DNA from 2 places in the Roseomonas sp. USHLN139 genome. Region 1 is predicted to be linked to the other one. Evidence: riboswitches for the same ligand, from Rfam matches in the RefSeq annotation. Region 1 holds a riboswitch; the other holds the start of a gene.
The links. A riboswitch is a leader RNA that binds a small molecule or an ion and turns the genes downstream of it on or off. The one in region 1 is predicted to bind S-adenosylmethionine.

Region 1 (14,917 bases):
GGCCGAGCTCGGTCGCCGCGAAGCGGGCGAGGTGCTGCAGCGCCGCCTCGCGCAGCCGGGCCGCATCGGGCGCGCGTCCGGCCGGAGGCGGCCCGCGTCGTTCCTGCCGTTTCTGCATGACAGGGGGCTTTTGGCACGCGGCCGCGCGCCGGTCAGGGGGCACGCGCAAAAAAAGCCCCGGGAGGATCCTCCCGGGGCGCTTCGTCCGTCCTGTTCCGCTGGCCGGTTACGGCCGCGGATTGCCGTTCTGGGCCGGGCCCGGGATCGGCGTGCTCTGGCTCTGGCCGGTCACCGGCGGGTTGGCGCCGGGGGCGCCCATGCTGGTGGCTTCCGGGGCGCGCGGGCGGTCGATGCCCGGATTGCCGCTCTGCGCCGCGCCGGGCACGCCGGTCATCGGCGAGGCGGGGTTGGCGCCATCGGCACCGCGGGTGGTCGGCACGGTGGCGGCGCCGGAACCCGTGCCAGGCACGCGCTCGCCGGCGACCGGGCCCTGGCCGGTGCCGGGACCGCCGCCGGTGCCGCCGGTGCCCTGCGCCATCGCCGCACCGGACAGACCGATCAGGGCCGCCGCCGTCAGAGCCAGCATCGAGTTCCGCATCTGCATTCCTCCTTCGTGAACGGGGGGCGCCTGGGGGCGCCGCTGGCCTGGATAACGGCGCGGCCAGGGCAGAGTTTCGGAAAATGCGATGGCCGCCTTTGACCGGGGGCGCGGATTGCGGCAGACTTTCCGTTTCCTCAGCCGGCCGCGCGATGGGCGTGCGGCCTGCGGGAAGACCGCCGCGGGCGAGGCCCCGCGGCAATCCGGAGAGCGATAAGCGTGATCCCCGCCCTGATGCCGACCTACAACCGTGCCGACCTCGCTTTCGAGCGGGGCGAGGGCGCCTGGCTGTGGACGACGGACGGGCGACGAATGCTGGATTTCGGGTCGGGCATCGCCACCACCAGCATCGGGCATGCGCATCCGCACCTGGTGCAGACCGTCGCCGAGCAGGCGGCCAAGGTGATGCACGTCTCCAACCTCTACCGCGTGCCGCAGGCCGAGCGCCTGGCGGCCCGGCTGGTCGAGAACTCCTTCGCCGACAGCGTCTTCTTCTGCAATTCGGGCGCCGAGGCGAACGAGGGCATGATGAAGGCCGTCCGCAAGTACCATGCCGAGAACGGCCACCCCGAGCGGTTCCGCTTCGTCTGCTTCGAGGGCGCCTTCCACGGCCGCACCCTGGCGACGCTGGCCGCGACGGGCAATGCCAAGTACCTGGAGGGCTTCGGCCCGCCGGTCGAGGGCTTCGACCACGTCCCCTTCGGCAACATGAACGCGGTGCGCGACGCTATCGGCCCGAACACCGCCGCCATCATGATCGAGCCGATCCAGGGCGAGGGCGGCGTGCGCCCGGCCGACCTGCGCTTCCTGCGCGAGCTGCGCGCCGTCTGCGACGAGTTCGGCATTCTTCTCGCCCTCGACGAGGTGCAGACCGGCATGGGGCGCTCCGGCAAGCTCTGGGCCTACCAGTGGGCCGGGATCGAGCCGGATGTGATGTCCTCGGCCAAGGGCATCGGCGGCGGCTTCCCGCTCGGCGCCATCCTGGCCAAGGAGAAGGTCGCCCAGTACCTGAAGCCGGGCACCCATGGCACCACCTATGGCGGCAATCCGCTGGCCTGCGCCGCCGGCAATGCCGTGCTCGACGTCATCCTGGCGCCGGGCTTCCTGGACCGCGTCGACCGCGTCGCCCGCTACCTGTGGCAGGGCATGGTGGCGCTGGCCGCGCGCCATCCGGAGGTCGCCAGCGGCGTCCGCGGCGCCGGGCTGCTGCTCGGCCTGCAGCTGACGCCGGCGGTGTCGAATGCCGCGCTGCAGGCGGCCGCGGTGGATGAGGGGCTGCTGACCGTCGCCGCCGGGCAGAACGTGCTGCGCGTGGCGCCCTCGCTGATCATCACCGAGGCCGAGGTGGATGCGGCGCTGGCCATGCTGGACCGCGCCGCCGCGAAGCTGACGCCGGCGGCCGCTCCGGTGGCAGCGCAATGAGTGCCGCGCTGAAGCCGGTGGGTCGCGTCGATGCGAAGGGGGAGGGGGCTGCGAAGCCCCCTCGCCACTTCCTGGAGCTGTCGGATTTCGACCCGGCGACGCTGCGCCACATGCTGGACCTGGCGGTCAGCACCAAGCGGGGCGAACTGAAAGAAAAGCCGCTGGCGGGGAAGAGCATCGCGCTCATCTTCGAGAAGCCCTCGACCCGCACCCGCGTCTCCTTCGAGGTGGGCATCCGCCAGCTCGGCGGCGATCCGCTGGTGCTCTCGGCCAAGGACATGCAGCTCGGCCGCGGCGAGAGCGTGGCGGACACCGCCCGTGTCCTCTCCCGCTACGTCGACGCCATCATGCTGCGCACCGACAGCGTGGCCAAGCTGCGCGGCCTCGCCGAGCATGCCACCGTGCCGGTGATCAACGGCCTGACCGACGTCTCGCATCCCTGCCAGCTGATGGCCGATATCCTCACCTTCGAGGAGCATCGCGGCCCGATTGCCGGCAAGGTGGTGGCCTGGACCGGCGACGGCAACAACGTGGCCCAAAGCTTCATCCAGGCGGCCGCGCGCTTCAACTTCACCCTGCGCCTGGCCACCCCGCCGGAGCTCGCCCCGCCGGCCCAGCTGGTCGACTGGGCGCGGCGCGAGGGTGCCACGATCGAGCTGCATGCCGATCCGGTCGCCGCCGTGCAGGGCGCCGACTGCGTGGTGACCGATACCTGGGTCAGCATGTCGGACGAGAAGGAGGGCGGCCCCACCGCCCGCCACAACATGCTGATGCCCTACCAGCTCAACGCTGGCCTGCTGCAGCACGCGGCGAAGGATGCGCTGGTGATGCATTGCCTGCCGGCGCATCGCGGCGAGGAGATCACCGAGGAGGTGATCGAGGGGCCGCAGAGCGTCGTCTTCGACGAGGCCGAGAACCGGCTGCACGCGCAGAAGGGCGTGTTGCTCTGGGCCCTGGCCGGGCTGTGAGCTGACGGCCCTTCGGGGTTCCTGACGGCCGCGAAGGGCGCCCGGCGGAAGCCGGGCGCCCTTTTGCATGGCGCCGCGCCGGCTCCGCGGGCAACGGCCCGGTCAGCGATGCGTGCCGATTCTCTCCTCCTTCATCCCGCTGCGGCAGATTGGCACCGGTGGGCGCGGCGATGCGTGGGCTCCGCCCGTCCTCCGCTGCCCTGTCCGCCCTTTCAGCCGGGAAGCTCCGATGGTCCTGCTCCGCCTGCTCGCCGCCCTGCCGCGACGCCTGGGTGTCGTGACCTGCCTGCTGGCGGTGACGCTCTGCGCGGTGCTGATCACCGCCGAGGTGGTCTCCACCGCCCTGGTCGCCGAGGTCCGCCGCGACACGCTGCAGGACGCCCAAGCACGGCTGGAGAGCAATCTCGGCACCCTGAAGGCGCTGCTGGCGCAGCAGGGCCGGGAATGGTCGCTGCGCGACGGCCAGCTGCTGCTCGACGGCCGGCCGCAGAACGACCGCCACGAGCTGGTCGACACCGTCAAGCAGGTGGCCGGCGGCGTCGCCACCCTCTTCGCCGGCGACACCCGCATCGCCACCAACGTGCTGACGCCGCAGGGCGGCCGCGCGGTCGGCACCAGGCTGGCGGCCGGTCCGGCGCGCGACGCCGTGTTCGGCCGCGGCGAGACCTATCGCGGCACCGCCACCATCCTGGGCACGCCGCACCAGACCATCTACGAGCCGATCCGCGACGCCGCCGGCCAGGTCATCGGCCTGCTCTTCGTCGGCCAGCCGCTGGCCGCGGTCGAGGCGCGCCTCGAGAAGCTGGAGCGGCAGCGCCTGCTGATCGGCGGCGGCATCGCCGTGGTGATCGGCCTGGCCGCCTGGCTGCTGACCCGGCTGGCGCTGCGCCCGCTGAAGGGGCTGGCCGCCGCCGTGCATGCCATCGCCGAGGGCCGGCTGGATCTGGAGCCGCCCTGCACCGACCGCCGCGACCTGCTGGGCGAGATCGGCCGCGCCGTGCAGCGCCTGGCCGAGGATGGCCGCCAGGCCCGCCGGCTGGAGGAGGCCGCCGCCGCCAGCCGTGTCCGCGCCGGCGAGGAACGCCGCGCCCTGCAGGAGGGCCTGGCCGGCGAGGTCGAGCGGGCGGTCGGCGGCATCGCCACCGGCCTGGCGGAGGAGGTGGCGCGGCTGAACGGCGCCGCCGCGCTGCTGGCCCAGGGCACCGCACAGGCCGAGCGCGATGCCGGGATGGTCGCCGAGCGGGCGCGCAGCGCCACCGAGAATGTCGGCGCCGTCGCCGCCGCCGCCGAGGAACTGGCCGCCAGCATCACCGAGATCAGCCGCCGGGTGGCCGAGGGCGCCGGCGTGGCGCGCGAGGCGGTGGTCGCCGCCCGCGCCTCGGACGCCACCGTGGCCGGCCTCTCGGCCGCCGCCGACCGGATCGGCGATGTCGTCCGGCTGATCGCCGATATCGCCGGCCAGACCAATCTGCTGGCGCTGAACGCGACGATCGAGGCGGCGCGCGCCGGCGAGGCCGGCAAGGGCTTCGCCGTCGTCGCCTCCGAGGTGAAGACCCTGGCCAGCCAGACCGCCAAGGCCACCGAGGAGATCGCCACCCAGATCGGCGCCATGCGGGGCGCCACCAGCCAGGCGGTGCAGGCGGTGCGCGGCATCGCCGCCGCGGTCGGCCGGATGGACGAGGTGAGCGCCGCCATCGCCGCCGCCGTCGAGGAGCAGGGGGCGGCGACCCAGGAGATCGCCCGCAATGCCGCCGCCGCCGCCGCCGGCACCGAGGGCGCGGCGCAGAGCACGGTGGCGCTGAGCGAGCATGTCGCCGCCGCCGCCGCCGCGCTGGAGGGGCTGCGCGGCGCGACCGGCGCGGTCGGCCAGCAGGGCGAGGCGCTGCAGCAGGAGCTGTCCGGTGTGGTCCGCCGGCTGCGCGCCGCCTGAGCCTGCCGCGCCGGCGTTTTTTGCGGCCCTGGCCCCCCTCGGCGACCGCCGCTAGAGACACCATCTAGAGCGTGATGGCTTGAGGCGGAATCGCCGATAAGCCTGAATCACGCGATCAGACAAAGCGCTGGAGCAGATTGCCTGGCTCCTTTCGCAGGCAATCTGCTCCGGTGGCCGGACAGGAAGAGGGTCAGGATCGATGCGGGTCGATGTGGCGATCGTGGGCGGCGGGCCGGCGGGGCTGGCCCTGGCGACCTCGCTGGGCGGCAGCGGCCTTGCCGTCGCCGTCATCGAGCAGCAGCCCGAGGCGGCGCTCGCCGAGGCCGGCTTCGACGGGCGTGAGATCGCGCTGACCTATCATTCGCTGGCCATCCTGAAGGCGCTCGGCGCCTGGGACCTGCTGCCGGCCGAGAGCATCTCGCCGCTGCGCGAGGCGCGGGTGCTGAATGGCGGCTCCGGCTATGCGCTGCGCTTCGACACCAGCGGGCGTGCCGAGAGCGAGCTCGGCAAGCTCGTCTCCAACCACAGCCTGCGCCGCGCGCTCTACCGCACGGCGGTGGACCGGCCGGGCGTCACCCTGCTGGCCGGCCGCCGGGTGGCCTCGCTCTCCACCGAGCTGGAAGGCGCCAACATCGTCCTGGAGAACGGCGAGACGATCACGGCGCGGCTGCTGGTGGCGGCCGACAGCCGCTTCTCGCGCGCGCGGGAGGCGCTCGGCATCGCCGCCGAGCGCCGCGACTTCGGCAAGCGGATGATGGTCTGCCGGCTGCGCCACGAGGCGCCGCATGACGGCATCGCCACCGAATGGTTCGACTATGGCCAGACCATCGCCATGCTGCCGCTGAACGGCCGGGAATCCTCCGCCGTCATCACCCTGCCGCCGGACGAGATGGCGGTGCTCGAGGCGATGGACGAGGCGGCCTTCGGGCAGGAGGTGGCGCGGCGCTACCGCCAGCGCCTGGGGGCGATGCAGCTGATCAGCAGCCGCCATGTCTATCCGCTGGTTGCGGTCTATGCCGAGCGGTTCTGCGCGCCGCGGGCCGCGCTGGTCGGCGACGCCGCGGTGGGGATGCATCCGGTCACCGCGCATGGCTTCAATTTCGGCCTGCGCGGCCAGGCGGCGCTGGCCGGGCTGGTGCTGGCGGCGCACCGCGCCGGTGGCGATATCGGCGCCGCGCATCTGCTGCGCCGCTATGCCGCTGAGCACCGCCAGGCGACCCGGCCGCTCTACCTCGCCACCAATGCGACGGCGCTGATCTTCACCCAGGAAGGCCCGGGCGCGCGGCTGCTGCGCAACGCGGCGCTGCGGCTCGGCAACCACCTGCGGCCGGTGCAGCAGCGCATCGTCTCGCAGCTGATGGAGACCCGCACCGCGTGAGCGGCCCTGGGGTGAGGGCGCCCCGCCTGACGGCGCCCCGGGTGACGGTGCGGTGCATGCAGGGCAGGGTGGCGCGGCAGGCATCGAAGGCAGCGCCCTGCTGCACTATCTATGCCGCTGCACTGAACCAGGCCCCTGCCGCGTGAACGACCCGACCTCCCCCTCCGCCACCCCCGATTTCCTCAACCATGACCGCCCGCCGGTGCCGTCGCTGACGGTGCCGCGCGGCGTGCAGCCCTTCCACCTGGACAACAAGCCGGTGCGTGGGCGGCTGGTGCGGCTCGGCCCGCTGGCCGATGCGCTGCTGTCGCGCCACGACTATGCCCCGGCCGTCGCGGCGCTGCTCGGCCAGGGGCTGGCGCTGACCGCCGGCCTCGCCGCCGCGCTGAAGTTCCAGGGCAGCTTCAGCCTGCAGGCCAAGGGCGATGGGCCGGTCGGCATGCTGCTGGCCGATTGCACCGAGGCCGGCGCGCTGCGCGGCTATGCCCGCGCCGAGGCGCTGCCGGAGGGCGAGGCGCCGCTCGACGCCAAGGCCATGCTGGGCCAGGGCTACCTGGCCTTCACCTGCGACCAGGGGCCGGGGATGGACCGCTACCAGGGCATCGTCGCCATCGAGGGCGACAGCCTGGCGGCGATGACCGGCGCCTATTTCGAGACCTCCGAGCAGCTCGACGCCCGGGTCTGGCTGCATGCGGCGAAGACGCCGGCCGGCTGGCGCGCCGCCGCGCTGATCCTGGAGCGGGTGGCGGGTGCCGGCGGCATCGGCCTCGACCTCGACGCGGCGGCGCAGCAGGATGCCTGGGAGACGGCGCTGGCCCTGGCCTCGACGGTGACCGAGGCGGAGATGCTGGACGATGCCCTGGCCCCCGACCGGCTGCTCTACCGGCTGTTCCATGCCGAGGGGCTGATGCTCGACCGGCCGCGGCCGCTCTCCTATGGCTGCCGCTGCTCGCGCGCCAAGCTGGCCTCGGTGCTGGCCGGCTTCGGCACCGACGACCTCGACCACATGGCCGAGCAGGGGGTCATCACCATGACCTGCGAGTTCTGCAATGTCGGCTTCCGCTTCCAGCGCGAGGACATGCAGCCCGCGGCGGAAGGCTGAGGGCCTGCCGGCCGGGCGTGACAGGGAACGTCCCGGCCGATAGGAGCAGCAGGGACAATCTGCAGCCAGGGGTGGGCGAGGCCGCACCACCCGCGACGGGGGAGTTTCGGGTATGACCAAGCTGATCGGCGATGGCGAAGCCGGGGCTCCCCCGGCGCTGACGCGGCGGCGCGGGCTGCTGGCCGGGATGGCGCTGCTGCCGCTGCTGGCCGCCTGCGCCGGTGGCGATGCCCAGCCGGCGCTGCAGCCGCCGCCGGGCTATCGCCACCTGACGCCGCTGCAGCTCAACGTGCTGGACATCGAGGTGGTCGAGCCGGGGCCGATGCGCGCTGACCCGCCGGCGCCGCTGCTGCCGGCGGAGCTGGCGGCGCGGATGGGGCGCGAGCGCCTGGTCCCGGTCGGCACCAGCGGCCGCGCCCGCTTCCTGGTCGACAGCGCAACGCTGATCCGCGAGCGGGCCAGCGCCGGCGGGCTGTTCAGCCAGGCCACCGAGCGGCTGACCGTCGCCATCCGCATCCGCGTCGAGGTGCTGGGCAATGACGGCCGCCGCGTCGGCTTCGCCGAGGCCGAGGTGCGCCGCAACGCCACGGTGATCGACGAGGGGCCGGCCAGCCGGGCGCGCGCCGCCGACACCATCGTGCGCCAGGCGCTGGACGACCTGAATGTCGAGTTCGAGTTCCAGCTGCGCCGCAACCTGCGCGACTGGATCATGAGCGGCGCCCCCGCCGCCCCGCTGCCCGGCCCGGTGCAGCAGGAGAGCCTGGTCCGCCCCGGCACCTGACCGGCGCCTCTCCCTCCGGCATCGCGGGTTTGCGATGCCGGGGAAGGAGCGGCCGCATGCTAGCCAGCGCCGACGGAGGAGCCGGCATGCGCAGCAGGATTGTTCTCGGTTTTCTGGGCGCCCTGGGCGGGGTCAGCGCGGCCGCCGCCGCCGATCCCCGGCCCGTCCCCGCCCCGCCGGCGCCAGAGCGCCTGGTGCGCCATGCCGGCACCGGCCTGGCCGTGGCGCTGCCGCCGGGCTTCACCGGCGAGGTGGTGGAGCCGATGTCCGGCGACGTGCAGATCAACATCGCCTTCGAGGGTCGCGCGGCCTGCCGGGTGGTCTATGCCGCGCGCCGCGGCGCCCGCCCCTCGGCCGAGGCGCTGCGCGCGACGGTCGATACCGAGGCTTGGCGGACAGAGCTCGGGCGTCGCCTGCCGCAGGGCAATGGCGCCCCGGCCCGGCGGTTCGCGCTGGGCGAGGCGGTGGGCGGCAGCGCCACCACCGAGGGTGCGATGCCGATGTCGCTCTATGTGCTGGAGACGCCGCCGGGGCGGACGACGCTGTTCTGCCAGTCGCTGGAGACTCCGGCGCCGCGGCAGCGCTGGGCGACGCTGGCGGCCGGGCTGCGCCCGCCGCGCTAACGGGCGCCCCTGCAGGGCGGGGTCCGGGGTGACACCGTCACCCCGGCGGGGTCGAGGGGCAGCGCCCCTCGCCTCAGGCCTCCGGGGCCGGTGCCCCGTTCTTCACCAGCGCCAGGAATTCGCGGCGCAGCCCGGCATCCTCGCGGAATTCGCCCAGCATCCGGCTGGTCATCATGGTGACGCCCGGCTTGTGCACGCCGCGGGTGGTCATGCACTGGTGCGCCGCCTCGATCACCACGGCGACGCCGCGCGGCTGCAGCGTCTCCTGGATGCAATTGGCGATCTGCGCCGTCAGCTTCTCCTGGATCTGCAGGCGGCGGGCATAGGCCTCGACCACGCGGGCCAGCTTGCTGATGCCGACGACGCGCTCCTGCGGCAGGTAGGCAACATGCACGCGGCCGATGATTGGCACCATGTGGTGCTCGCAATGGCTCTCCAGCCGGATGTCGCGCAGCACGACCATCTCGTCATAGCCGTCCGTCTCCTCGAAGGAGCGGGCGAGCAGGGCGACGGGATCCTCCTTGTAGCCGGAGAAGAATTCCTCGTAGGCGCGGGCGACGCGGGCCGGGGTGTCGAGCAGCCCCTCGCGTTCCGGATCGTCGCCGGCCCAGAGCAGCAGGGTGCGCACCGCCGCTTCCGCCTCGGCGCGCGACGGGCGCTCGGCGGTGAGGTCAGGCTTGGCCAGCTTGGCGGCGGTCGGCAAGGGCAGGTTCACGGGCAGTGTTCCGATTGGTTCCGGGGCGGGCACGCGCCGCATGACATGGCGCATCCCCCGGTTTCATCAATGGGCAAAGCTGCAGCCCTGTATCGGCAGATTTGCAGAAGCCGGTGCTAATGCACCGCGCCGGCCTGGTGCGGGCTGTCCAGGCTGAAGGCGGGGATGGCGATGTCGAAGGGCTCGCCGCTGTCGCGCTCCACCATGTGATAGGCGCCGCGCATGAAGCCGGAGGGCGTCGAGAGCGGCGTGCCGGAGGTGTATTCGAAGCTCTCGCCCGGCTCCAGCACCGGCTGCTCGCCGACCACGCCGGGGCCGTGCACCTGCTGCATCCGGCCATGCGCGTCGGTGATCTGCCAGCTGCGCTTCAGCAGCTGCACCGTCAGGCTGCCGAGATTCTCGATGGTCACCCGGTAGGCCCAGACGAAATGCGACTGCTCCGGGTTGGACTGGTCCTCGAGGAAGAAGGCGCGCACCGAGACGCGGATGTCGCGCGTGGTGGCGGTGAAGACGGGCGGATGGCTCATCGGCGTCAGCCCGCCCGGCGCATGGCCGCGGTGGCGAGGCCGGCGCCGACCAGCATGCCGCCGCCGGTGCGGTTCAGGATGCGGCGCACCGAGGGCCGCTGCACGGCGCCCGAGAGCCGGCCGGCGGCCAGGGCATAGAGCAGCGCGTTCAGCGCCGCGAGGGTCACGAAGCTGGCCACCAGCACCGCCGCCTGCGGCAGGAAGGGCAGGGCGGGGTCGATGAACTGCGGCACGAAGGCGACGAAGAAGGCGATCGACTTCGGGTTCAGCGCGGTGACCAGGAAGGCCTGGCGCCAGGCCTGGCGGGCACCGAGCGGCACGCTGGCGCCCTCGACCGGGGCGCGCCACAGCTTGACGCCGAGCCAGACGAGATAGGCGGCGCCGGCCCATTTCAGCACGGTGAACAGCGCCGCCGAGGTCGCCAGCAGCGCGCCGAGCCCGGCCAGCGACAGGGTCATGGCGGTCAGGTCGCCGGCGGCGACGCCGGCCACCAGCGGCAGCGCGGCGCGGCGGCCGCCGCCCAGCGACTGGCCGATCACCAGCAGGATGGTCGGGCCGGGGATGGCGAGCACCACCGCGGCCGCGGCGAGAAAGGCGATCCAGGTCTCGAGCGGCATGCGCTGTTTTCCTCCGTCCCCCGGCGGGCGGACCGCCCGCGCGGGCCGGAGAGTTTGCGCCGCCGCCGCCGGGCCGTCGAGAGGCCGGCTGCCTCAGCCGGCGGTTCAGCGCTTCCGGCTGCCCGGCGCCTTGCCGGCGGCGGGCGCGGCGAAGAGGTCGGGCTCGGCCGGCCGGGACGGCTTCGCCTTGGGCTTCGCAGTGGCCTTCGCGGCGGCGGCCGGCTTCTTCGGCGCGGGCTTCGCCGCGACAGGCTTCGGCGGCGCTGCCTTCAGCGGCGCTTCCTTCGCCGGCGCGGCCTTCGCCCTGGCCGCCGGCTTGGCGGGGGCGGCGGTCTCCTCGGCCACCATGCGGGCCAGCGGCTTCTTCTTCGGCGCCGGATTGCCGGCCACCGCGTCGAGGGCGGCGGCGAGGTCGTCGACCAGATCCTCGACATCCTCGAGCCCGACCGAGAGCCGCACCGCGCCCTCGCCGATGCCGAGGCGCGCGCGCTCCTCCGCCGGCACGCGCATATGCGTGGTGGTGGCGGGGTGGGTGATCATGCTCTTCGAGTCACCCAGGTTGTTCGAGATGTCGATCACCCGCAGCGCGTCCATGAAGCGGAAGGCCGCCTCCTTGCCGCCCTTCAGCTCGAAGCTGACCAGGGTGCCGCCGGCCGACATCTGCTGCTTGGCGAGCGCGTATTGCGGATGGCTCGGCAGATAGGGGTAGCAGACGCGGGCGACCTCGGCGCGCTCCTCCAGCATCTGGGCGATGGCATTGGCGCTGCGGCACATCGCCTGGACGCGCAGGTGCAGCGTCTCCAGCCCCTTCAGGATGACCCAGGCGTTGAACGGCGAGATCGAGGCGCCGGTGTTGCGCAGGAAGGGCTGCAGCACCTCCTCCACCCACTTCTTCGAGCCCAGCACGGCGCCGCCCAGCACCCGGCCCTGGCCGTCAAAATGCTTGGTGGCCGAATAGACCACGACATCGGCGCCGGACTTCATCGGCTTCTGCAGCAGCGGCGTGGCGAAGACATTGTCGACCACGACGATGGCGCCGGCCTCGTGCGCCAGGTCGCAGACCGCCTTCAGGTCGACCAGCTCGAGCATCGGGTTGGAGGGCGTCTCCAGCAGCACCAGCTGGCAGGGGCGGCGGAAGGCGGCCTTCCAGGCCTCCAGATCGGCGCCGTCGACGAATTCGGTCTCGATGCCGTAGCGCGGCAGCAGGGTGGAGATGATCCAGTGGCAGGAGCCGAACAGGGCGCGGGCCGCAACCACCCGGTCGCCGGTCTTCAGGTGCGACAGCAGGGCGCCATGCACGGCCGCCATGCCGGTCGGCGTCGCGCGGCAGTCCTCGGCGCCTTCGAGGGCGGCCAGCCGCGCCTCGAGCATCTGCACGGTCGGGTTGCCGAAGCGGGAATACTGGAAGTGGCTGACCTCGCCGGTGAAGGTCTGCTCGGCCTGCTGGGCGCTGTCATAGACGAAGCCCGAGGTGAGGTAGAGCGCCTCCGAGGTCTCGTCGAAATTGCTGCGCATCTGGCCGCCGCGGACAAGCTGGGTGGCGGGGCGCAGCGGGCGGTCGGTTGCGGGCTTGGCCATCGGCGGGACTCTCGGGTCAGAAACCACCCGGCCCGGTCGGGCGGAAAGCAGGCAGGCGCGCGCTTCCGCCACGGCCGTTTAGCGCGGTTGTTTAGGCTCGCCGCAAGCTGGCCGGACAAATCGCGAGCACCCCGTCGCCGGGGCGAGCGGACCTTACGCCCCGCTTGCGACCCTTACAAGGGTGGGCTAAGGAGGGTGGCAACGCGGGCGTAGTTCAGAGGTAGAACGTCAGCTTCCCAAGCTGAATGTCGTGGGTTCAATTCCCATCGCCCGCTCCACCTTCCCCCCTTCAGGCGTCGCTCACCGGACTTCGCGGCTCAGGCCGGCTTGCGTCTTGGCCAATGCGCCTTGCCGGCGCGCGGCGGCGTGGCCGAGCGGCCGAGCACCGACTCGATCGCCGCGCAGAAGGCCTCTGGCTCGACCGTGAAGGGCTGTACGAAATCCTGGAGCTTCGGGTCGTGCTCGAAGCTGACCGCCTCGTCCGGCAGCACGAAATGCGTGCCGCGCCGGGCGGTGGCCGGGGTCCGCATCATCGTCGGCGTGTGATAGGCCAGGGTGCGGATGCCCAGCATGCTGGTGGGCAGCATAGCCGCGGTGCCATGCCGCAGCAGCGCCAGGTCGGCGCCCAGCGCCAGCGGGATCTTTTCTTCCACCGTCAGGCCGAAGAGGCGGGTGCTGCGGGTGTCCTCCGGCAGGGTGGCCAGCAGCCGGGCGGAGAGCGCCTCGGCCTCGGCGACGACGCGCTGGCCGCGCTCGCAGAGCGCCTCGCCGGCCCGGGTCCAGCCATCCCATTGCAGGTGCAGCACGCGGCCGGTGGCGGCGGCGATCGCCTGCAGCCGGGCGAGGCCCGCCCGCAGCACCGCTTCCTGGTTGAGGAACAGCGCCTTCTCCAGGTCGAGCGAGACCAGCACGCGCAGCTCGGCCGCATCGCCCTCCGCCGTGCCGGGCGCCGCCAGCAGCTTCAGCCGGTCGGCCCAGTCGAGCGAACTGTGGCGGGTGTCGCGGTAGAGGCGGAAGGTCGACAGGCCGTGGCGCAGCTGATGGCCGACCAGATGCCGGGATTCCAGCCGCTTGCCTTTCGCCGTGCGCAGCGCCGGGAAGATCTTGGCCGGATCGATGAAGCACCAGTCGGCGACGGTCAGCACCGGGTGGCCGGCGGCGGCGAAGGCGGCGACCGGGGCCTCCAGCGCCTCCAGCGCGCCGAGGCTCTGCAGGTAGTAGTGCAGCGGCCGCATGTCGCCGATCACCAGGGCGCGGCGGGCCGGGTCGGCGCCCTGCTGCAGCCAGGCGTGGAAGCGCTCCGGCTGGCCCAGCATCTCGACCAGGCAGGCATGCACCACGTTGCGGCAGATCTCGCGATGCGTGTGCAGGTTGAGGAAGAGGCCCTCGGCCGGGTGATAGAGGCCGTAGGGGAAGGGGCCGAGCAGCACCAGCACCCGGGCGCGGTCCTCGCCCAGGAAGAGGAACTGCATGCGGTGCTTGGTCAGCGCCGCGCGCAGCGGCAGCCGCCGGTCGTCGAGCGGCGAATAGAAGTCGAGCTGCCGCTCGCCGGCCAGGAAGCCGGTGGTGAAGCGGTCGAAATCGGCCAGCCAAGCCGGCTTGTCATAGGCCTGCAGCAGGCGGTCGCGCAGCGCCGCCTCGGCCGCGTCGGCGGGCGGGTCGCCGGCGGGGAAGCTCAGCAGGCGGCAGGCATCGGCCAGCGGACCGGCGCCGTGCGCCGGCGTGGTGTCCGGCTGGGCTTCCGGCTGGCCGGTCCTGAAATGCGGCAGGGCCAGGCTGGTCCAGCGCGACAGGGAATGCGCCGCGGCGAGGCTCGCGCTGGTGGCGGCGGGATCGGCCGGCATGGGCTCAGGCGTGGCCGGCGACGCCGGAGAGCAGCAGCGGGTCGACGCGCAGCTTGGCCAGGGCCCGGCGCCATTTGTCGTCGGGCGGCTCGTTGAACAGCAGGCTCTCGTCGGCCGGCACGTTCAGCCAGGAATTGCGGTGGATCTCGTCCTCCAGCTGGCCGGGGCCCCAGCCGGCATAGCCCAGCGCCAGCAGGCCGAGGCGCGGGCCGCCGCCGCCGGCGATCGCCTTCAGGATGTCGACGCTGGCGGTCAGCGCCAGCTCGCCGGTGACCTGCAGGCTGCCCTCGCTGGACCAGTCGGTGGTGTGCAGCACGAAGCCGCGGCCGCCCTCGACCGGGCCGCCGGCCATCAGGCGGATCTGCCGCTGCGGCGGGGCCGGGCCGACCTCGAGCTGCTTCAGCAGCTCCTCGAAGGAGAGGTTGTCGAGCGGCTTGTTCAGCACGATGCCCATGGCGCCGTCGGCGGAATGGGCGCAGAGGCAGATCACCGAGCGGGCGAAGCGCGGGTCCTGCAGCCCGGGCATGGCGACGAGCAGCTGCCCGCCGAGGTAGCCGGCCTGGAATCCGCCGCGCAACTCGCCTTTCGGGGGCTGGCGGAAGGCTTCCGGAAATTCGTCCTCGCGTGCGCGGCGTGCCATGATGTCTGCAAGATGGCGGCGGTGCGCGGGGCGCGCAAGCGCCGCGGTTGACAGGGCGTGCAGCGCGTCGGAAAGCGGGAGCCCCAACCGGAGAACGCCCCCATGACCATCCAGGCCGGCGAGACGATTCCCGCCCAGAAGCTGACCCAGGCGACCGCCGAGGGCCCGCGCGAGCTGGCGACCGAGGCCCTGTT
Region 2 (14,917 bases), on a different contig from region 1:
CCGTGGTTGCTGGCGATGTGGTTGTGATCGAGCCCCAGCGTGTGCGAGACCTCATGCGCCGAGAGCTGCCGCAGCCGGGCCAGCATGAACTCCTCGACCGCCTTGCACGGCTTCGCGTCGTCATAGGGGGCGAGCAGCGCCTCGGCCAGGCCGCGCAGATGGCGGTCGCGCAGCGCGGTCAGCGTCACCTCGCCCTTGATGATCTCGCCGGTGCGCGGGTCCCAGATCATGGTGCCGTAGGAGAAGCCGCGGCTGCCGCGCGGCACCCAGGTGATGGTGTTGAAGCGGATGTCGAGCGGATCGGCATCCTCGGGCAGCAGCTCGACGCGGAAGGCGTCGATGAAGCCGGCGGCCTCGAAGGCGCGGTTCCACCAGCGGGCGCCATCCAGCAGGGCGCTGCGGATCGGCTCCGGCGCGCCGCGATCGACGTAATAGACCAGCGGCTTGACCGGGCGGCTGCGCGCGGCGGTCGGGTCGGCCTTCTGCAGCCGGTGGCGGATGGCGTAGTGGACGTCGAAGGGTTCTTCCAGCGAGCGGCCGAAATCGTGGAAGACGACGCTGTTGAAGAAGGAGCCGCGCGGATCGAATTCGCGCGGGCGGTAGCCGGGCTCGGGCAGGGCGATGAAGCAGTGGCGCAGCCGGATGCTGATGGCGCGCGGATCGGGGGCCAGCGCCGCCAGCCCCTCGCGCTGGCCATTGCCGTTCCAGAAGGGCAGTGTCTCGGCATCGGGGTTGGCGAAGGTCAGGATCGCCTCGGCCTGGCTGTTGCGCGGGAAGGCGCGGTGGCCTTCCTCCGCCAGCGCCGAACGGCGGGCATCCAGCGTGTAGCGGCCGCGCGTCGCGGCGCGCGACAGGGTGCCGGCGATGTCGCGGGCGTCGTGCAGCAGGAAGGCGGTCGCATCGACCAGCAGGGTGCCGCCGGCCTCTTCCAGGATGTCGAAGCCCCAGAGGATCGAGTCGGGAAAGGCCTGGCGCAGCGCGAGTTCCTGGGCCGGCTCGCCGCTGGAATTGCGCCAGGCATAGTTGACGGCGATCAGGAACAGGCGCGGGCCGCGCCGCTCGAAGCGCACCACCTGCGGCCGGCTCATGCCGCCGCGCTCCAGCCGCAGGTCGCCGATGCCCTGCGCCAGGCGGGTGATGTACAGAAATTCCTCGCCGAGGCGCGGCAGCTCCAGCAGCACGCGGCCGCCGGCCGCGTCCCAGTGCAGGGTGACGAAGCCCTCCATCCGGGCGAGGCCCGTGGTGGCGGCAAAGGCGGGGGCGGGGGCGGCGGTGGCCGGCAGGGCGGTCCGGGTCATCTCGGGCGGTGTCATGGCGGCGCGGACTGTTCTGCCGCGCGCGCGCCGCGTCAACCCGGGCGCCGCAGTCCCGTCTCGCGGCAGGCGGCGGCGGTCGCCGCCCCGAGCCGCTGCGCGGCCCGCTTCAGCGCGGCCGGCGGATGGCCGGAGAAGCCCAGGACGAAGCCATCCGGCTCGGCCGGCGCCATCCGGGTGTCGGAGAGCAGCCAGCCCTCCACCCCGGCGGCGGCGCGGATCGCGGCCGCGCTGCCCGGTGGCAGGCCGGCGGGCAGGGGGGTCAGCAGATGCAGCCCCTGGCCGGGCACCGCCGGGCGCAGCCAGCCCGCCGAGGCCTGCGCCAGGGTCGCCGCCAGCAGGTCGCGCGCGGCGCGGTAGCGCGGCCGCATCCGCCGCAGATGCGCGGCGTAGAAGCCGCCGGCGATGACGCCGGCCAGCGCCCCGGCGGTCAGGCTGGGCGGGAAGCGGTCGGTCAGCAGGCGGGCGGCGACGACGCGCTCCAGCAGCGCCGGCGGCAGCACGGCGAAGCCGATGCGCAGGCCGGCGAAGAGCGTCTTGGAGAAGGTCCCCAGATAGATCACGCGGCCGCCGCCATCGATCCCGGCCAGCGCCGGCAGGGGCGGGCCGGCATAGCGGAACTCGCTGTCGTAGTCGTCCTCCAGCACATAGGCGCCGGCCGACTGCGCCCAGTCCAGCAGCGCCAGCCGCCGCGCCATGGCCATGGCGGCCCCGGTCGGGAACTGGTGCGAGGGGGTGACATAGGCGAGCCGCGCCCCGGGTTCGCAGGCGATGCCGGCGGCGACGTCGATGCCGGCGGCATCCACCGGCACCGGCACCAGCCGGGCGCCGGCGGCCGAGAGGATGCGGCGCGCGGTGGGATAGCCGGGATCCTCGATCCAGGCGGCGTCGCCCGGCGCCAGCAGCGCTTCGGCGCAGAGCCGCAGCCCCTGCTGGGTGCCGCTGGTCAGCAGGATGCGCGCCGGATCGCAGACCACGCCGCGGCTGGCCGCCAGATGCACCGCGATCGCCTGGCGCAGCGCCAGGCTGCCGCGCGGATCGCCATAGCCGAAATGCTCGGCGGACGGGTTCTTCAGCTGCTGCCGCAGCAGCCGGGAGAAATGCCCGAGCAGCGCGGCATCGGGCAGGGTGCGGCCGAGCGCGAAGGGGATCTGGCCGGGCAGGGAAAGTGCCGGCGGCGGCGCTGTCTCGGCCGGGCCGCGCGGCAGCCGGGCCGCGACATAGGTGCCGGCGCCGCGGCGGCCCTCGGCCAGGCCCTCTTCCAGCAGCTGCTCATAGGCGGTGACCACGGCGTTGCGCCGCAGGCCGAGCTGGGTCGCCAGCGCCCGGCTCGACGGCAGCCGCAACCCGGCCGCCAGCCGCCCGCCCAGGATGGCGGCGCGCAGCGCGGCCAGCAGGCGCTGCGCCTGGCTGCCGGGGCCGTCCAGCTTCAGCGGCAGGTCGAGCAGCCCGGGAGAAGTGGTCGGCAAGATGCGCTCCGGATTGGTCCTCGCACCGACCACTTTTCCGGCGCCAGATGGCCGCGTCAATGGCCCGCCGCCCCGGGCCAGGCCGCCAGGAGATCCCCGCACCATGTCCGAGAGCTATCCCGTCGACGCCGTGAACCGCGTCAAGCGCCGCCACGATCGCGGCTTCTACGACCATGACACCGTGCATGCGCTGCTGGACACGGCGGCGCTGTGCCACGTCGCCTATGCCATCGACGGCCAGCCCTATTGCACGCCGACGCTGTTCTGGCGGGAGGGGACGCGGCTCTACTGGCATGGCAGCAGCGCCAGCCGGATGCTGCGCAACCTGTCAGCGGGCGAGCCCGCCTGCCTGACGGTGACGCATCTGGACAGCCTGGTGCTGGCCCGCTGCGGCTTCAACCATTCGGCCGACTACCGCTCGGTGATGGCGTTTGGCCTGGCCAGGCTGGTGACCGATCCGGCGGAGAAGGAACGCGCCCTGGTGATGATGGTCGACCGCTTCTTCCCCGGCCGCACCGCCGGGCTGCGGCCGAGCACGGCGCAGGAGATCAAGGCCACCGCGGTGATCTCGATGCAGATCGACCGGGCATCGGCAAAGATCCGCGCCAAGGGCGTCGCCGATGACGACGAGGATTACGAACTGCCGATCTATGCCGAGCGGCTGCCGGTGCGCACCATACTCGGGCCCGCGGAGCCCTGTCCGCGGCTGATGCAGGCGGTGGCGCGCGGCGCCGACCTCGCCCCCTATGCGCCCGGCCGCAGCCTGGACGAGGCGCTGACCGAGGCCTATGCCCTGGCCTATCCGCGCGGCTGACCTTCGGCCAGCAGACCCTCGGCCATGCGGCGGAAGGCGTCCACCGCGCGGGCGAGGGTGGCGGGCGGGTCGTCGCTGGCGGCGATCCACAGCGCGGCGTTCAGCGCGGCGCCGTTGATCAGCCGCGCCGCCGCCTCCGGGTCGACCGGCGCCAGGGTGCCATCGGCGACCAGCGCCTCGACCATCGCAATGCTGGTGCGCAGGCAGGCATTCTGGTTCGGCCAGCGCGACGGATCGCCCAGCACCGCCGGCCCGTCCAGCAGCATGATCCGCTGGATCTCGGGGTCCAGCGCCAGCTCGATATAGCCGATGCCCTCGGCCAGGAAGCCGAGCCAGGGGGTCGCCGCCGCGGCGCGCAGGCGGGCGGTATGGGCCAGCATCTCGGCGTCGATCTCGGCGATCACCGCCTGCAGCAGCCCCTTCTTGTCGCCGAAATGATGGTAGAGCGCGCCACGGGTCAGGCCGACCTCGGCGGTCAGCTCATCCATGGCGGCGGCCGCATAGCCTTTCTCGGCGAAGGCGCGGCGGGCCGCCCGGATCAGCGCGGCCCGGGTTTCTTCCATCTTCTCGGCTCGGCGGCCCGTGGCCATGCGCGCGGCTCCTGTTCACATACGTCGCGTATGTGAGTTGACATACATCGTGTATGCGACCACTTTCCTCACATACGCGGCGTATCTGAAATAGGCGCTGCGTCCCCGGAAAGGAACCCCCGCCATGCGTGACGCCATCTTCCCCGCCGGCCGCCAGGATCTCTACGAGATCAACAGCTATTCCGCCGCCATCCGCTCCGGCGATTTTCTGTTCATCTCGGGGCAGGTGGGCAGCCGGGAGGACGGGTCGCCCGAGCCCGACTTCGCCAGGCAGGTGGAGCTGGCCTTCGCCAATCTGGAGGCCGTGCTGAAGGCCGCTGGCGCCGGCTTCGACGACATGGTCGACGTGACCAGCTTCCACACCGACCCGAAGACCCAGTTCGAGACGGTGAACCGGATCCGCACCAAGGTCTTTGCCCGGAAGCCTTATCCGAACTGGACGGCGGTGGGCGTCACCTGGCTGGCCGGCTTCGACTTCGAGATCAAGGTGATCGCCCGGCTCCGCTGACTGTCCGTTCACGAAATCGCAATCTTGCGGAAAGCCAGGGAATAGCCGCGCCCCTCGCCGCGTAGGTGGGGGGTGCAGCGCCACCCTCGCCGCCGGACCGTCAAGACGGCCCGGCCCCCCGCTCCCGAACCGGCCGACCCTTCCAGTCGGGCGGCAGCGGGGCGGCGGCGTGTGCGCCGCCCCCTGCTGGAGCACCGTTAAGAAACATGGAATGGATCGCCGACCCGACCGCCTGGTTGGGCCTGGGGACGTTGATCGTGCTGGAGCTCGTGCTCGGCATCGACAACCTGATCTTCATCGCCATCCTGGCCGACAAGCTGCCGCCCGAGCAGCGCAACAGGGCGCGCCTGATCGGCCTATCGCTGGCGCTGCTGATGCGGCTGGCCCTGCTGGCCGGCATCGCCTGGATCGTCGGCCTGACCGCGCCGCTGTTCACCGTCGCGGGCATGGACATCACCGGCCGCGGGCTGATCCTGGTCGGCGGCGGCCTGTTCCTGCTGTTCAAGGCCACCACCGAGCTGCATGAGCGGCTGGAAGGCGCCGCGGCCGCCACCGACCGTCCCCGCGTCTGGGCCAGCTTCTGGCAGGTGGTGGCGCAGATCGTCGTGCTCGACGCCGTCTTCTCGCTGGATTCCGTGATCACCGCGGTCGGCATGGTCCAGCACCTGTCGATCATGTACATCGCCGTCGTCACCGCCATGGTGGTGATGCTGGCGGCGTCGCGGCCGATGATGCGCTTCGTCTCGGCGCATCCGACGGTGGTGATCCTCTGCCTGGGCTTCCTGCTGATGATCGGCTTCAACCTGATCGCGGAAGGCCTCGGCCTGCCGATCCCGAAGGGCTATCTCTACGCCGCCATCGGCTTCTCGGTGCTGATCGAGGCTTGCAACCAGCTGGCCCGCCGCAACCAGGCGAAGCGGCAGAATCTGGGCGACCGCCGCCAGCGCACCGCGACCGCGGTGTTGCGGCTGCTGGGCGGCCGCGAGGATTATTCTGCCGGTGCCGAGCCTGGCCCGGCGGCCGAGCCGGCCGTGGCGGAGCCGGCGCCCATCTTCGGCCCGGCCGAGCGCGCCATGGTGCAGGGGGTCATGGCGCTGGGCCAGCGCAGCCTGCGCTCGATCATGACGCCGCGCGCCGAGATCGACTGGCTGGAGATCGACCTGCCCCCCGGGGAGCAGCGCCGCCGGATTCTCGAAAGCGGCCATTCGCGCTTCATCCTGGCGCGCGGCGGCATCGAGGCGGTGGTCGGCGTCGCCCTGGCGCGTGATCTTCTCCGTGACCTGCTCGACCACCAGCGGATCGACGTGGAGAAAAGCGTCCGCCCGGCGCTGCTGGTGCCCGACCGCATGGGCGTGCTGGTGCTGATGGAGAAGCTGCGCGCCGCGCCGGTGCAGCTCGCCGTCGTGGTCGACGAGTTCGGCGGGCTGGAGGGCATCGTGACGCCCACCGACATCCTGGAGGCCATCGCCGGCGGCTTCCAGGAGGGCGGCGCGTTGTCGCCGCTGCTGGTGGCCGAGGGCGAGGATGCCTGGCTGGCCGACGGCCAGATCGACCTGCACAGCCTGGACCAGCAGATCGGCACGCAGCTGGCCGGCCAGGCCGGGCGCTACACCACGCTGGCCGGCTTCGTCATGGGGCGGCTGGGCCGGCTGCCGGTGGCCGGCGACCGCTTCCAGGACGGCCGCCTGGTCTTCACGGTCGAGGAACTGGTCGGCCGCCGCCCGGGCCGCACCCGCCTGCAGCGCGTCGCCGAGGAGGCGGTGGGCGCCGGCTGAGCAGAAAACGCCGGGGCCGTGTCACAGCGGCCCCGGCTGTTCCGTCATGGGTCCGAAGCCTGCATGGTGCAGGCCCGGAGCAGAGACCATGACCCCGCGCATCGCCACCCCCTACAAGCACATCCCCGAAGGCCTCAAGGCCATGATCGCGCTCGAAGCCAGCTTCAGGAGCTCGACCCTCGAGCATTCGCTGCAGGAGCTGGTGAAGCTGCGCGCCTCGCAGATCAATGGCTGCGCCTTCTGCCTGCACATGCATGCCAGCGACGCCCGCGCGCATGGCGAGACCGAGCTGCGGATCTACATGCTGAACGCCTGGCGGGAATCGCCGCTCTACACCCCGCGCGAGCGCGCCGCCCTGGCCTGGACCGAGGCGCTGACCCATGTCGCCGGGACCGGCGCCCCGGATGCCGATTATGCGGCCGTGGAAGAGGAATTCAGCGAGACCGAGCGGGTGCAGCTGACCCTGCTGATCGGCGCCATCAACCTGTGGAACCGCCTGGCGATCGGCCTGCGCTACCAGCATCCGCTCGAGCTGGCGCATGCCGCCGCCTGACGCGGCCATGGAAGCCTTCGCGCGGCAGCGGCCACGGCTGCTGCGCCTGGCCTATCGCATGCTGGGGTCTTCCGCCGAGGCGGAAGACATCCTGCAGGAGGCCTGGATCCGCTGGCAGGGTGCCGACCGCGCGGCGGTGCAGAGCCCGCCCGCCTTCCTGACCCGGGTGGTGACGCGGCTCTGCCTGGACCAGCTCGGCTCCGCCCGCGCCCGGCGGGAGAGCTATGTCGGCAGCTGGCTGCCCGAACCGCTCTACGAGCCGGAGCCGGACGAGATGCGCGCCGACGAGATTACTCTGACCTTGATGCTGGCCCTCGAACGCCTCTCGCCGCTGGAGCGCGCCGCCTTCCTGCTGCACGACGTCTTCGAGGTGCCGCTGCCCGATGTGGCGGCCGCGCTGGGGCGCGACCCGGCGGCGGCGCGGCAGCTGGCGGCGCGCGCCCGGGCGCATGTGAAACAGGCCCGCCCGCGCTACAGCGTCGCGCCGGCCGAGGGCGAGCGCATCGCCGCCGCCTTCTTCCGCGCCTCCAGCACCGGCGATGTCGCGACGCTGCGCGGGCTGCTAGCCGAGGGCGTGGTGCTGCAGGCCGATGGCGGCGGCAAGGTGGCCGCCTTCCTGAACCCGATCCTGGGCCTGGAGAAGGCGCTGCGGCTGTTCGCCGGCCTGGCGCGCAAGCCGCGGCATGAGCCCGCCGAATTCCTCCGCGCCTGCCGCATCGACGGGCTGCCCGGCTATGTCAGCCGCGAGCGCGGCGGGGTGCTGCAGACCACGGCCCTGGCCATCGAGGAGGGCCGCATCACCGCCATCTACATCACCCGCAACCCGGAGAAGCTGCGCCAGGTGGCGGCCGCCCTGGCCGCGACGCCACCTGACGGCCCCTTGAGCTAGCCGCGCTTTACCCCGATCGCCGCCGGGTCGAAGGGCGTGGTCTGGTAGATCTGGTTGATCCAGTTGCCGAAGAGCAGATGCGCGTGGCTGCGCCAGCGGTTCTCCGGCTTCGCCGCCGGGTCGTCCTTCGGGAAGTAGTGGCGCGGCTTGGCGACCGGCGTGCCGGCGGCCAGGTCGCGGAAATACTCTTCCGCCAGCGAGCTGGAATCATATTCGATGTGGTTGAACATGTGCAGCGCGCCGTGCTTCGGGTCGTCCAGCAGGCAGAGGCCGGTCTCCTCCGATTCCATCAGCACGCTCATGCCGCTGTCGGCCGGGATGTCGGCGCGGCGCACCTCGGTCCAGCGCGAGACGGGGATGGAGAAATCGTCGGAGAAGCCGCGCAGATAGGGCGAGGCCGGGGCCAGGTTGCGGTGCCGGTAGACGCCAAAGGCCTTCTCCGCCAGCGGATGCTTCGGCATGCCGTGGAAATGATGCGCCGCCGCCTGCGCCCCCCAGCAGATGGTGAAGAGTCCGTGCACATGGCGCTGCGTCCAGTCGAGGATGCGGCGCAGCTCGTCCCAATAGGTCACCGCTTCGAAGGGCAGGGTCTCCACCGGAGCGCCGGTGATGATGAACCCGTCGAAACGCTCGCGGCGGACGCTTTCCCAGTCGCTATAGAAAGAGAAAATATGCTCGCTCGGGGTGTTGCGGGCGACGTGGTGGGTCATCCGCACCAGGGTCAGCTCGACCTGCAGCGGCGTCGCGCCCAGCAGGCGGGCGATCTGCGTCTCGGTGCGCACCTTGTTCGGCATCAGGTTGAGCAGGCCGATCTTCAGCGGGCGGATATCCTGCCGCACCGCATCCGCCTCGCGCATCAGCATGACCCCTTCGGCGGCGAGCGTCGCGGCGGCGGGCAGGTCGTCGGGGATCTTGATCGGCATGGCGCGGGGCCTCGGCTGGTGGGGGAGCCGGACGGACGCGCTGTGGCAGGGACCCGAATGATTGCCGGTTCGGCCACATCCCCCCTGGCAAACCAGGGAGCGCCACCTTGCCCGGGCGGGCAGGTTGGCGTCGGGCGTCGGCCCAACTCTTGATGTCGCTTCCCTTCTAGGCAGCCGGGCGCGGCTTGGCAATGCCGTGCCCGCCGCCCGGCCGGCCGGGCAGCGTTGCCCCGCCTCGATCCCGGCAGTATTGAGAATGCGTCTCATCTTCATGAAGCGCGCACCCTGGTCTGCCCGGGCGCGCGCACCACATGCCAGCGGAGCAGGGCGCCGGGCGCGCCCATCCAGGACGGAGGATCGCATGCAGAAGCTGCCCATCGGGACGAATGCCACCGGAAGCCGCACTGAGAGCGATTCCATGGGCCAGATCGAGGTGCCCGCCGCGCATTACTGGGGCGCCCAGACCCAGCGCAGCCTGCTGCATTTCTCGATCGGCACCGCGGCCGACCGCATGCCCGCCGGCATCCCGCAGGCCTTCGGCTATGTGAAGAAGGCCGCCGCCCTGGTGAATGCCCGCGCCGGCCGGCTGGACCAGGCCAAGGCCGAGGCGATCGCCGCCGCCGCCGAGGAGGTGATCAGCGGCGCCCTTGACGACGAGTTCCCGCTCTTCGTCTGGCAGACCGGCTCCGGCACCCAGACCAACATGAACGCCAACGAGGTGATCGCCAACCGCGCTTCGCAGCTGATGGGCGGCAGGATCGGCACCGGCCGGCTGGTGCACCCCAACGACGACGTCAACATGGCGCAGTCGTCGAACGACACCTTTCCCACCGCAATGCATGTCGCCGCGGTGCTGGAACTGCGGCATCGCGCCATCCCGAGCCTGGAGGCGCTGGCCGGCGCCATCGAGGATAAGGCGCGGCTCTGGGCGGACGTGGTGAAGATCGGGCGGACCCATCTGCAGGACGCGGTGCCGCTGACCGTCGGCCAGGAATGGTCGGGCTGGGCGCGGCAGATGCGCGACGCGCTGGCCAATCTGGAGCGCAGCATCGACGGGCTGCTGGAGCTTGCCGCCGGCGGCACCGCCGTCGGCACCGGGCTGAACGCGCCGGCCGGCTTCGCCGAGGCGATCGCCGCCGAGATCGCCCGGCTGACCGGCCAGCCCTTCCGCACCGCGCCGAACAAGTTCGCGGCGCTGGGCGGGCTGGATGCGATGGTGGCGGGGATGGCCGGGCTGCGCGGCGTCGCCGTGGCGCTGCTGAAGATCGCCAACGACATCCGCTGGCTGGCCTCCGGGCCCCGCTGCGGCCTGGGCGAGCTGACCCTGCCGGAGAACGAGCCAGGCTCCTCGATCATGCCGGGCAAGGTCAATCCGACGCAGTGCGAGGCCATGGTCATGGTCTGCACCCAGGTCCTGGGCGAGGATGCGGCGGTGGCCTTCGCCGGCAGCCAGGGCCAGCTGAACCTGAATGTCATGCGCCCGGTGATCATCATGAACTTCCTGCGCTCGGCGCGGATCCTGGGCGATGCGGCCGGCACCTTCCGCCGCTACACCATCGAGGGGACCGAGCTGAACCGCACCCGCATCGCCGAGCTGCTGGACCGTTCGCTGATGCTGGTGACCGCGCTGGCGCCGGTGATCGGCTACGACAAGGCGGCGAAGATCGCGCACAAGGCGCATGTCGAGGGCTCGACCCTGCGCGAGGCGGCGCTGGCCAGCGGCTGGATCGACGGCCCGGCCTTCGACGCGGCGGTGCGGCCGGAGCAGATGGTGGGCGAGATGCCGGCCATCTGATCGGAGACCGGGCGGGCCTTCGCAGGCCCGCCCGGCTGTCAGTCAGTCGGCTTCAGGCGGGATGACGTTGGTCGACAGGCCATCCAGCAGAACGTCGCGCATGGTCTCGGCACCCTTCACCCGGATGTCGAGCAGCGATTCCGGCGCGTGGAAGGCGCTGTGCGGCGTGATGATCAGCCGGCCGCGCAGCCATTCCTCCCGCGCCCGATAGGCCTGCAGCAGCGGCGGCTCGGGCAGGGGGACCGGCTCGACCGGCAGCACGTCGAGGCCGGCGCCGGCGAGGTGCCCGCTGCGCAGATTGGCCTCGACCGCGTCGAGGTCCAGCACCGGACCGCGGGCGGTGTTGATCAGCACGGCATCCTTCGGCAGCTGCGCCAGTTCGGCGGCGCCGATCAGGCCGCGCGTCTCCTTCGTCAGCAGGCAGTGCAGCGACAGCACGTCCGACTGGGGAAGCAGCTCCGCCAGGCTGCGGCAGCGGTTGATGCCAAGCGCCCGATCCACCCCGTTGGGCAGCTTCGGATCATAGAAGAAGACCTTGAAGCCCAGCGCCTTGGCGCGCAGCGCGACCGCGGTGCCGATGCGCCCCAGCCCGACGATGCCGAAATTCTGCACGTTGAGCCGGCGGATCACCGGCGCGTCCAGGTAGTTCCAGGCCGCCGGCGGGTCGCTGCGCTGCACGTCATGGTGCAGCAGCAGCCCGCGGCGCAGCGCCAGGGTCATGGCGATGGCGTGGTCGGCGATCTCCGAGGTGCCGTAGTCGGGCACGTTGCAGACCTTGATGCCGCGCGCCGCGCAGGCGGCGCGGTCGACGCGGTCATAGCCGACGCCGAGGCGCACCACGACCTTCAGCTTGGGAAAGCGCTTCAGGTCGTCCGCGGTCAGCCAGTTGCGAAAGACGAAGAGGCCTTCCGCCTGCTCGGCCAGCGCCGGCGGCAGCGCGTCATAGCTGCCGAGCCCACCGCCCCGATGCAGAGAAACGCGCCCGCCGAAGATCGGCGTCTCGAAGGTGTCGTCAGGATAGAGCGCTTCCGGCTCCAGGACGGTGATCGGCGCCATGGTCAGCCCAGCTTGCCGGCGCGCGGGTCGTGCTTCGCCACGCGGGACAGCAGGTACTCGACCTCGGCCTTCGCCTTGGCGGTGAGCGCCGCGCCCGGCTTGCGCTGCGCGTCGGAGGCGATGATGCCGCGGCGGGCCATGACATACTTGCGCACGGCGAGACCCGTCGGGCCCTGCTGCTGCTCGTAGCGGAGCAGGGGGAGGTGGCCGTCGAACAGGTCATGCGCCTCGTCGCGCTTGCCCTCGGCCTGCAGGCGGACGATGTCGCAGAGCATGTCCGGGAAGGCATAGCCGGTCATCGCGCCATCGGCGCCGCGCTCGACCTCGAAGTCGAGGAACAACCCGCCATTGCCGCAGAGGATCGAGATCGGCTTCATCGAGCCATCCGCCTGGAAGCCGCGCAGCGTCGAGATCTTCTCGAGGCCGGGCCAGTCCTCGTGCTTCAGCATCACACACGCAGAATTATCCTGGACGATGCGGCGGATGACGCCGGGCGTCATGACGACGGAGAAGGTCTGCGGGAAGTCCTGGATGACGAAGGGGATCTCCTCGCCGATCGCCTCGCTGGCCTGGCGGTAATAGGTGACGATCTGGTCGTCAGTGCGCAGCGTGTTGGGCGGCGCGATCATCACGCCGGCGGCACCCTTGTCCATCGCCGCGCGGGCGAGGGTCCGCATGGCGGCGAAGCCCGGGGCGGAGACGCCGACGATGACGGGGATGCCCTTGGCGCGGGCGATGAAGCGGGTGGCGAGTTCCAGCGCCTCGGCGCCGTCCAGCTTCGGGGCCTCGCCCATCACGCCCAGCACGGTCATGCCGGTGCTGCCGCATGCCAGGTAGAAGTCGGTCATCCGGTCGACCGAGGCATAGTCGATCCGCCCCTCGGCATCGAAGGGGGTGGGGGCGATGGGGTAGACCCCCTTGGCGGTGTGGTCGAGCATGGCGTGTCTCCTGCCTGGCGTTTTCCGGGCGCGATCCTGGCCAAGGCGGCATCGCGGGTAAACCCCCCTCGGCACCGTCTTCACCGGACGGATTTTCCGTCATCCGGCCTGGACGAGGGGCCTTCCGCATGGCAGCGGGGCGGCATGAACACCCGCTTCCTGGCCACCCTCTGCACCGTCGCCGAGGCCGGCTCGCTGGCCGCCGCCGCCCGGCGCCTCGGCCTTGCCCATGCGACGGTGGCCGAGCAGGTGGCGGCGCTGGAGCGCGAGCTGGGCGCGCCGCTGCTGACCCGCCGCGGCCGCAGCCTGGTGCTGACCGAGGCCGGCCAGGCGATCCTGGAGCCGGCCGCCGAGATCCTGGCCCGCGTCGAGGCGCTGCGCACCCGGGTGCAGCTCGGCGAGCTGCGTGGCCAGCTGCGCGTCGGCGCGATCTCGACCGCGCTGATCAGCCTGGTGCCGCCGGCGCTGAAGCGCATGGCCGAGCGGCACCCTCGCATGGAGATCAAGGTGCTGCCCGGCACCTCGGCGCTGCTCTACCGCATGCTGGAGGCGGGCGAGCTGGATTGCGCGCTGATCGTCGAGCCGCATTTCTCTCTTCCCAAGAGCCTCGACTGGCATCCGGTGCGGCGGGAGCCGATGACGCTGATCGCGCCCGCTTCCATGCCCGGCCGCACGGCGGCCGAGCTGCTCGCCGCCGCGCCGCTGATCCGCATGGACCGCGCCGCCTGGAGCGGGCGGCTGGTCAACCGGGCGCTGCGCGACCTGGCGCTGCCGCTGCGCGAGCTGTTCGAGCTGGATGCGCAGGAGGCGATCGTCATCCTGGTGGCGCAGGGCCTCGGCGTCTCGCTGCTGCCCGACTGGGGCATCAAGCCGCCGGCCGGCCAGCCGATCCGCCGCATCGCGGTGGGGGATGGCGCCTATGACCGCGTCGTCGGCCTGGTGCTGGCGCGCGGCGCGCGCGAGAAGCTGGCGCGCAGCCTGGCGGCGGCGCTGGCGGAGGCCGGACGCGACATCGCCACGGCCGGCGGCCCGACCGGAAACCTGCCGGGGGGCTTGCCGCCGGCCGCCGCCCAGGCTCCGATAACCGCCTGACGCCGCCGGATCCGCCCATGCTGCCACCCAACCCCGCGCCCCGCATCATCTGCCTGGGGCATGCGACGCTCGACCGCTCCTATGTCATCGAGCGCTTCCCGCCCGGCCCCCGCAAGGTCAAGGCGTTGGCCGCTTTCGCCAATGGCGGCGGCATGGCCTCCTCCGCCGCGGTGGCCGCGGCGCGGCTGGGGGCGCGGGTGTCGCTCTGGGGCCGGGTCGGCGACGACGCGCCGGGCGCGGAGATCCGTGCCAGCCTGGAAGCCGAGGGCGTCGCGACCGATGGGCTGCGCTGCGTCGCCGGCGCGGTCTCGGCGACATCCGCGGTGATCATCGACGCCGCCGGCGAGCGGCTGCTGGCGCATCACGATGGCGACCGGCTGGACGCCGATCCCGCTTTCCTTCCCATCGGGCAGGTGGCGGGCGCCGATGCCGTGCTGGCCGATCTGCGCTGGATCGAGGGGGCGATGGCGCTGTTCGCGGCGGCCAGGGCGGCCGGGGTGGCGACCATCCTGGACGCCGATGTCTCCGACATCGCCGACCTGCGCCCGCTGCTGGCCCTGACCGACTACGCCCTGTTTTCCGAGGGCGGGCTGGCGGAGTTCAACGCCGCCCCGGTGGAGGTCGCGCTGGCGGCGGTGCGGGCGGCTGGGCCGCGCCATGCCGGGGTGACGCGGGGCGCCGCGGGCTACGCCTGGCAGGAGGGCGAGGGCGGGCTCCGGCACCAGCCGGGCTTCGCGGTCGAGGTGGTGGACACCAACGGCGCCGGCGACGCCTTCCATGGCGGCTTCGCCTGGGCGCTGGCCGGCGGGCTGGCGGCAGAGGCCGCGCTGCGCCTGGCGACGGCCGCGGCGGCGCTGAAATGCCGCCAGCCGGGCGCCCGGGCCGGCCTGCCGCGCCGGGCCGAGCTTCTTTCCTTCATTGAGGAAGCCGCGATAGACACCTGATCCTGCAGCTTTTCTTCAGCGCGACCAGGCGAGGAAAAGATCGTCGCGCGGAGGCTGGCGGGGCAGCGCCGGGTCGGGCAGCTCGGCGCGGCGGAGATGCTGCAGCAGGCGCCAGGGGCGGGGCGGCGGTGCCTCCCAGGCAGCGGCGAGGTCCAGCGCCAGGGCGTCGAGCGCCACCGGCTCGGTGCCCTCCAGCAGCAGCAGCGTCTCCACCCCCGGCGGCGGCGCGTCGGGGAAGACCGGATAGGCCGCGCCCGG

Region 2: linked by a shared signal. The riboswitch ahead of WFI16_RS15675 (homoserine O-succinyltransferase) and the one ahead of metZ (O-succinylhomoserine sulfhydrylase) in region 1 are both predicted to bind S-adenosylmethionine.

Annotation. Positions count from the first base shown of each region.
Region 1 is NZ_JBBCWY010000008.1:91,065-105,981, reverse strand. It holds gene WFI16_RS20305 (regulatory protein RecX) at 1-118, opposite strand, end outside; gene WFI16_RS20300 (hypothetical protein) at 227-598, opposite strand; gene WFI16_RS20295 (aspartate aminotransferase family protein) at 818-2,020, shown strand; gene argF (ornithine carbamoyltransferase) at 2,017-2,988, shown strand; gene WFI16_RS20285 (methyl-accepting chemotaxis protein) at 3,218-4,918, shown strand; gene ubiM (5-demethoxyubiquinol-8 5-hydroxylase UbiM) at 5,118-6,296, shown strand; gene hslO (Hsp33 family molecular chaperone HslO) at 6,439-7,398, shown strand; gene WFI16_RS20270 (hypothetical protein) at 7,511-8,179, shown strand; gene WFI16_RS20265 (hypothetical protein) at 8,266-8,802, shown strand; gene folE (GTP cyclohydrolase I FolE) at 8,876-9,559, opposite strand; gene apaG (Co2+/Mg2+ efflux protein ApaG) at 9,634-10,044, opposite strand; gene WFI16_RS20250 (LysE family translocator) at 10,050-10,661, opposite strand; partial or broken gene metZ (O-succinylhomoserine sulfhydrylase) at 11,049-12,239, opposite strand; SAM riboswitch at 12,298-12,376, opposite strand; tRNA gene WFI16_RS20240 (tRNA-Gly) at 12,443-12,517, shown strand; gene WFI16_RS20235 (hypothetical protein) at 12,557-14,083, opposite strand; gene WFI16_RS20230 (YqgE/AlgH family protein) at 14,088-14,723, opposite strand; gene WFI16_RS20225 (peroxiredoxin) at 14,826-14,917, shown strand, end outside.
Region 2 is NZ_JBBCWY010000005.1:164,151-179,067, forward strand. It holds gene WFI16_RS15635 (zinc-dependent metalloprotease) at 1-1,298, opposite strand, end outside; gene pdxR (MocR-like pyridoxine biosynthesis transcription factor PdxR) at 1,349-2,782, opposite strand; gene WFI16_RS15645 (pyridoxamine 5'-phosphate oxidase family protein) at 2,886-3,596, shown strand; gene WFI16_RS15650 (TetR/AcrR family transcriptional regulator) at 3,581-4,186, opposite strand; gene WFI16_RS15655 (RidA family protein) at 4,311-4,694, shown strand; gene WFI16_RS15660 (TerC family protein) at 4,901-6,469, shown strand; gene WFI16_RS15665 (carboxymuconolactone decarboxylase family protein) at 6,558-7,022, shown strand; gene WFI16_RS15670 (sigma-70 family RNA polymerase sigma factor) at 7,009-7,911, shown strand; gene WFI16_RS15675 (homoserine O-succinyltransferase) at 7,908-8,834, opposite strand; SAM-I-IV-variant riboswitch at 8,882-8,995, opposite strand; gene fumC (class II fumarate hydratase) at 9,196-10,629, shown strand; gene WFI16_RS15685 (C-terminal binding protein) at 10,672-11,685, opposite strand; gene WFI16_RS15690 (dihydrodipicolinate synthase family protein) at 11,688-12,623, opposite strand; gene WFI16_RS15695 (LysR substrate-binding domain-containing protein) at 12,768-13,715, shown strand; gene WFI16_RS15700 (PfkB family carbohydrate kinase) at 13,733-14,659, shown strand; gene WFI16_RS15705 (hypothetical protein) at 14,675-14,917, opposite strand, start outside.